3 regions of the Pontibacter sp. HJ8 genome follow, and region 3 is predicted to be linked to each of the others. Evidence: riboswitches for the same ligand, from Rfam matches in the RefSeq annotation. Region 3 holds a riboswitch; each other region holds the start of a gene.
What was found. A riboswitch is a leader RNA that binds a small molecule or an ion and turns the genes downstream of it on or off. The one in region 3 is predicted to bind S-adenosylmethionine.
Positions count from the first base shown of each region.

Region 1: it holds a riboswitch for S-adenosylmethionine, as region 3 does, so the genes downstream of both, OB13_RS01005 (O-acetylhomoserine aminocarboxypropyltransferase/cysteine synthase family protein) here and OB13_RS11405 (M14 family metallopeptidase) in region 3, are expected to answer to the same signal.
Region 2: it holds a riboswitch for S-adenosylmethionine, as region 3 does, so the genes downstream of both, OB13_RS20235 (phosphoadenylyl-sulfate reductase) here and OB13_RS11405 (M14 family metallopeptidase) in region 3, are expected to answer to the same signal.

Region 1 covers NZ_JSYF01000018.1:25,433-27,697, forward strand. The annotation lists gene OB13_RS01000 (homoserine O-acetyltransferase family protein) at 1-102, opposite strand, end outside; gene OB13_RS01005 (O-acetylhomoserine aminocarboxypropyltransferase/cysteine synthase family protein) at 107-1,435, opposite strand; SAM riboswitch class I at 1,713-1,816, opposite strand; partial or broken gene OB13_RS01010 (SDR family oxidoreductase) at 2,084-2,265, shown strand, end outside.
Region 2 covers NZ_JSYF01000627.1:25,861-28,125, forward strand. The annotation lists gene OB13_RS20235 (phosphoadenylyl-sulfate reductase) at 3-788, opposite strand; SAM riboswitch class I at 1,140-1,241, opposite strand; gene OB13_RS20240 (hypothetical protein) at 1,345-2,064, opposite strand.
Region 3 covers NZ_JSYF01000243.1:1,818-4,082, reverse strand. The annotation lists SAM riboswitch class I at 212-315, opposite strand; SAM riboswitch class I at 604-703, shown strand; gene OB13_RS11405 (M14 family metallopeptidase) at 1,011-2,265, shown strand, end outside.

The sequences.
Region 1 (2,265 bases), on a different contig from region 3:
CAGGTGGCCATAGGTGGTATAGGCGAGTTTGAAGCCGGGCAGTATAGCGCCCGACTCCAGCTCAAAAGCCTGCTGATAATAAAAATCTAAATGAGTTGGCATTCTGTTACTGTAAAACGGGTTCTGATTGACCTTGTCGCACGCTGGCAAAAGCATGTTCGAGGTCAGCTTTGATGTCGTCGATATATTCTATGCCGGCAGATAAACGGAGTAAGGTGGGTTCTACGCCGGCGTTTGCCTGTTCCTGCTCCGATAACTGCTGATGCGTGGTGGATGCCGGGTGTATGATGAGGGTTTTGGCGTCGCCTACGTTAGCGAGGTGGCTGACCAGTTGCAGGCTGTTGACAAATGTTTCTGCCTGTTTCTTATCGCCCTTCAGCTTGAAAGACAGCACACCACCATAGCCCCGCTTGAGGTACTTTTTAGCCAGCTCGTGGTATTTGCTGGATGGCAGGCCCGGGTAGTTCACGCTTTCCACCTGCTCGTGCTGCTCCAACCACTCGGCCAGTATCTGCGCATTCTGCACCGTGCGCTCTACCCGCAGCGAAAGCGTCTCCAGCCCCTGTAACAGAAGGAACGAGTTGAAAGGACTGATGGCAGGACCGAAATCCCGTAAACCTTCTACCCTGGCCCGGATTGAAAAGGCGATGTTCCCGAAAGGACCATCGGCACCGAATACTTCCCAGAAGTTAAGCCCGTGATACCCTTCGGATGGTTCGGAGAATTGCGGAAACTTGCCGTTGCCCCAGTTGAAATTACCACCATCCACGATTACGCCGCCTATGCTGGTGCCATGGCCGCCGATCCACTTGGTAGCGGACTCCACCACCACGTTGGCTCCATGCTCCAGCGGACGGAAGAGGTAACCGCCGGCACCGAAGGTATTGTCCACCACCAGCGGAATATTGTGCGCACTTGCCAGCGCAGCGATGGCCTCAAAATCCGGAACATTGAAGCGCGGGTTGCCAATCGTTTCCACATAAATAGCTTTGGTATTTTCGTCGATCCGCTTGGCGTAGCTTTCCACTTCATCATTCTCTGCGAAACGTGTTTCGATACCGAGTCGCTTAAAGGACACTTTGAACTGGTTAAAGCTCCCGCCATAGAGATTGCTGGAGGAAACAAAATTGTCACCGGCCTGCAGAATATTGAAAAGTGCGATGAACTGAGCCGCCTGTCCGGACGCCACTGCTACGGCTGCCACACCACCTTCCAGGGCCGCGATGCGCTTTTCGAACACATCCGTCGTGGGATTCATGATGCGGGTATAGATGTTGCCGAACTCTTTCAGGGCAAACAGGTTCGCACCATGCTCGGCATCCTTGAAAGCGTAAGAGGAGGTCTGGTAGATAGGAACTGCGCGTGAGCGGGTTGTCGGGTCTATTTCCTGGCCGGCGTGCAGCTGTAACGTGTCGAAATGAAATGGAGTTGCCATAGTGGTTCTGATTTGAGATAAATGATAGATTAGATTAGCTTGTCTGAGACAAGAATTAAGAGATTGCGACATGACCTATCGCTACAGGCAATGCCAGTGGCTTAGCAGAAATGCAGCAGGGTGAGTGGAGGTTTGCGTGCTAGCAACAGCAACAACACATGCGCATAGCGTTACACATGAGAGCATGTGCTGCGGCATGGGTAGAAACAGGCAGATAGGCTGCCGGTAATGATAAAAATGACTGAGCTGGTTTAATTCCCTTTTTCATACTGTTATCAATTTATAGTCTTCCGAACATCCGGAATCAGGAATTAGCACCTTGCCTGGTGGCTGGTTGCTAGCGCTTCACAGAGCCTGTCTCTCCGCGCTTCTTTATAAATCAATACCCCTCGGGATATCTGACTTGATGGTTGCAATATTAGGGAGCGATTTTAGTAAATCCAAACTTCTATTGAATTAAATTTCAATTTTTCGAATAAATTTAAAAATATGCTACTGTATACCAAGCCTTTACAAAACAGGAATTTTCACAAGCTATACCTTGTGGTAACATCCCCTGTAACAGATAAACTTGCAGCACCGGAACATAAGTAAGGCCCGGCTGTTCTCAACAGTAAACCATAATCGAAAACAAACAAACCAGCAGCAATGAAGATACTCCTGACAGGCGCAAACGGCTATATAGGCAAACGACTACTGCCTGTGCTGGTTGAGCACAAGCATGAAGTGGTATGCCTCGTGCGGGATCCGCGCCGCTTTGTGGTAGCCGATAGCCTGAAGGAAAAAGTACAAGTGGTAAAAGGCGACCTGTTAAAGCCCGATACACTCGA
Region 2 (2,265 bases), on a different contig from region 3:
TGTTACTGAATTGCTTCTTTGCTTGGTGATGGAAAACTGACTGCTTCTTCAGCCGGGTGGTTTTCCGGTTGATGTGTGTGCAGGCCGCATTCTTTTTTGGAGCTGTCTTCCCACCACCAGCGGCCGGAGCGGAAGTTTTCGCCTTCGGCTATCGCCCGGGTGCAGGGGGCGCAGCCAATGCTGACAAAGCCTTTGTCGTGCAGCGGATTGTAGGGCACCTGCAAGTACTTTACCGCCTCGCGTACTTCTTCCAGCGTCCAGTGAAGCAGCGGGTTATACTTGATCACCCCGAAGCCCGGATCCCACTCGAGCAGTTGCATCCCCTGCCGGTTGTCCGACTGCTCGGCCCGGAGGCCGGTGATCCAGAGCTGCACGCCCTGCAGGGCCCGCTTCAGAGGCTCCACCTTGCGCACGTAGCAACACGCTTTGCGGTCTTCCAGAGAGTTATAAAAGCTGAGCGGGCCCTTGGCATTGACCAATTGCTCTACCGCGTCGTGTTTGGGAAAGTAGATTTCCATCTTCCGGCCGTAGCGCTCATTGGTGCGGTTGAGCAAGGCATAGCTTTCATTAAAAAGCCGGCCCGTATCGAGGGTGAATACCCGCACCGGCAGCCCGTCCGAAAAAATATAGTGGGTGATCAACTGGTCTTCTATACCCAGGCTGGAGGAGAAGGCGATGCTGCCCTCAAATTCAGTTGCCAGGAAGTGCAGCCCTTCCGGTACTGATTTGCCTTCCAGGGCTGCAGACAACGCAGGTAGCCTGGATTCTAAAGTGAGTAACTGACTCATGTAAGCAATGTTAAATTATGGAAAGATTTTCCCCTGCCTGCTCTCAGCTATACCTGTGCGCCTCACATGGAGCCAGCCATGGAAACCCCATACAGCGAAACACGATGCTGTAAGCCCCCGGTCAGGAGGCTAGGTATAGGAAAAACAGCTGAAGGGATCATCCGCAGGTCAGAGCCGTTGCGGAAATTAGAGAGAGATGTGATGTATTAGCACATGCAACAGCAACAACAGCTTAGCGCTTTTTGCTGAGAATCTGGCATTGTAAAAACAGAAGAATGGATGAGGCAGGTAGTAGCACTACGAGCAGGATCCTGGGTTGATGTGGAAATAACAGTTTGCATAATGCTTTTGAATTTATCTATCCCGACAATTCGGGTTAGGATTTGGCACCTGCCTAGAGGGTGGTTGCCAGAGGGTCACGGAGCCTAGTCTCTCGCCTCTTCTTTATAAATTATTTCTGTTTCCGTACAAACAGTACAGTTACCGAAGTACAATATTATCGATTAATTCAATCAATCGATAAGGAAATGTGCAAAATGTTTTGGCAACGCTGTCTTTAAGCTGCCAGCGTTGCCACGTATTTGACCAGCGAGCGCTTGGCAATAGGCAGCAGCGCACTCTCCAGGGGGCAGGGCACTTTGGCAACCACCACGAAGGTAGCAGGGTTGGGGAGTTCCTGATTTTCCTTCACCAGCTGTACTTTGAGGTTCTCGTGCGTCTGGGTCAGGCCGCGGCGTACGGTCCGGAGCAGCTGCGTGTGGATGCCCCTGTACTTCTCATACGTGTTCTCAAATACCGTGATGCGGTAACCGTATACCTGCGTTTCCTTGCCCGGGAAAGCATCCAGGAAAAGGTAACCCTCATCAAAATACATGGGCGTGATTCCTACCGGGTTGACCTCCAGGTGCTTTTCGATGAAGTTATACAACTCCTTGCCTTCCTCCACCGCGTTTACAAACAGGGGAGCGGCAAACTGGATGATCTCCTCGATCTGCTGCATGGTTTCATCGTCTTCCACGATTTTCTCATACACCAGTTCGAGCTTCTCGAAGTCGGCCCGGGTGATGCGTTGCGGAAAGGCTTCATACACCAGTTTTTTGTGCGCTTTTACCTGCTGCAGGTTCCGGTAGTGCAGGATGAGATCGGAGAAAACAGGGTAGAGGCGCTGCTGCCCGAACTCAGCCCGGGCGGACTGCAGGTAAGACAGCAGCAGGTATTTTTTATATTCAAAATCGATAAGGCCTTCCGTCAGCCAGTTGATGGGTAGCTTTTGCATAGGCGTCCTGTATTAGCTGTTGTGAGCGCTTCACTGATACTAAGTTGTGTGATAATTTCCGGATAGGTAATCAGGCTGCCCGGCTATACCTGCCGGGCGGCCTGATTACCTAAAAAACGAAGAATCTGAGGGAGATGTTACTCCTTTGTGTGTGAGAGCCGGTTTGGATGTTGCTATACCTGCTGCTGCGAAGTTTGCCGT
Region 3 (2,265 bases):
TGCCCATGTTCAAAACAAGATTAAAAAAATGGGTTGAAAAAAGAATACAGAGAAGCTGCTACACCGGCGGGGTGTTTTTAGCTGTAAACAGGGAAATGGTTGCGGATTAACAACAACAGCTAGAACTACACATCAGGGCAGCGGGCGCTGCTTCGAATGATAAGACGGTTGTCGAGAATGCTGGTTTTGTGTGCTGTGAGTTCATGCGTACAATTTATATGTCCCAAAACTGGGCAGGAGTTAGCACCTTTTCAGTATGACTGCTGGTTGCTAGAGGTTCGCGGAGCCTGCTCTCTTCCCTCTTCTTTATAAATCTTGATAAAGATGCTGCAAAGGTAAGGGCAGGATTTTTAGTGATGCAAGCTTTTTGTAAAAAATATTTTCGTTCAAAAATTAAAACATCCTGTTTGGCTATACTTGGGAAGACGGCTTTGTAAAACACAAAATGCTTTGCATTGGACGCTGTGCCCGAATTTTAGCCGTTTTCACAGGATGTTATTTGCCAGTAGAAGAGGGCGCTTCGAGACCTTAGGAAGAGGCAGCAAAAGGTGAATGAAAAATAATATTTGCAAATCAGGATACGGTGAGTATACCTTTGCAACGAATTTATACCGAAGAGGTGAGAGAGCAGGCTCCGCGACCCTCTAGCAACCAGTTGAGTAACCAGGTGCTACTTCCTGCCCAGTTTTGGGACCTATAAGTTTTCCTCATGCAAACACCTTTCAGCGCCAATCCAGGTCGCACCGGTTTCTTCACCACTTTTCTGAGCATCACCTCGTTCGCGCTTTCCTGCTGTTGTAGCAGGTAAACCTGTGGCTTTGGCACCTGCCAGTTGTCGCGGCGCGTCACCTTCGGCCTCCTGCCTTGCAGGACGAGGAACGTCTGGTTGCATTTGCAGGCTTTCTGCCTGCTCCTTCCGCGCCTGCCTGCTGCAGCACTAGCCCCTTCATTTGCTTATTCGGACAAGGCTTCTACGCCTGGTCTTTCTTTCATCCATACCTTACATTCCTATGCATTTCAACACCCGGAAGCCTGCTTGGAGGCTTCTCTTCACCCTCGCCTTATGGGGACTTGTTGCGCTGCCGCTGCTGGCGCAGAACAGTTATTACTTCCCTAAAACGAAAAACTTTAATCCCAAAATTCCCACTCCCGAGCAGTTCCTGGGCTACGGCATCGGCGAGCGGCAAACCCGCTACGACCGTGTGGTGGCCTACCTGCAGGAACTCGACCGCGTGTCCGACAAAGTGAGCTTCGAAACCATCGGCTATACCTACGAGCACCGTCCGCAGGTCATTGCCACCATCACCTCACCGGAAAACCACGGCCGCCTGGAGCAGATCCGGCAGGAGCACCTGCAGCTGGCCAGCCCAGCCAAGGCAGCGCCTGCGCTGGCGAACATGCCGGTGCTGGTGCACCTGGGCTACAACGTGCACGGCAACGAGTCATCGAGCACCGAAGTGTCCATGCTCACGGCCTATTACTTGACGGCCAACCAGGATCCGGAAACGCAACGCTACCTGAAGGAATCGGTGGTGTTCATCGACCCGGCGCTGAACCCGGACGGCCGCGACCGCCACACCAACTGGGTGAGCATGCACCAGGGCAACCCGGCCGTGAGCGACCCGGCGGACCGCGAGCACAACGAAGTATGGCCGGGCGGCCGCGGCAACCACTACTGGTTTGACCTGAACCGCGACTGGCTGCCGCTGGCGCACGTGGAGAGTCGCAACCGCATGGAGTTTTACCACAAGTGGCTGCCCAACGTGTTCATCGACTTTCACGAGATGGGTACCAACTCGACCTATTACTTCGAGCCGAGCAAACCCTATAGTTCGGAAAACCGGCTGATCCCGCGCAGCACCTACGACGGGCTGAACGTGCTGCTGGCCAAGTACCACGCCGAGGCGCTGGACGAGCTGGGCTCGCTATACTTCACCAAAGAGCAGTACGACAACATTTACCCGGGCTACGGCTCTACCTATCCGGATTTTCAGGGCGGCGTGGGCATCACCTTCGAGCAGGCCAGCTCGCGTGGCAACAAGCAGGAGAACTCGCTGGGGGTACTCACCTTCGCTTTCACCATCCGCAACCACCTGGCCACCGGTTTGGCCACGGTAAAAGCTTCTGTGGAAAACCGCGAGACGCTGCTCAAGCACCAGCGCGAGTTCTACCAGTCGGCTCTGACCGACGGGCGCAAAAACGGCGTGCGGGCCTACGTGTACGGCGAAAACTACGACGCCACACGCCTGCGCAAATTCACCAAGC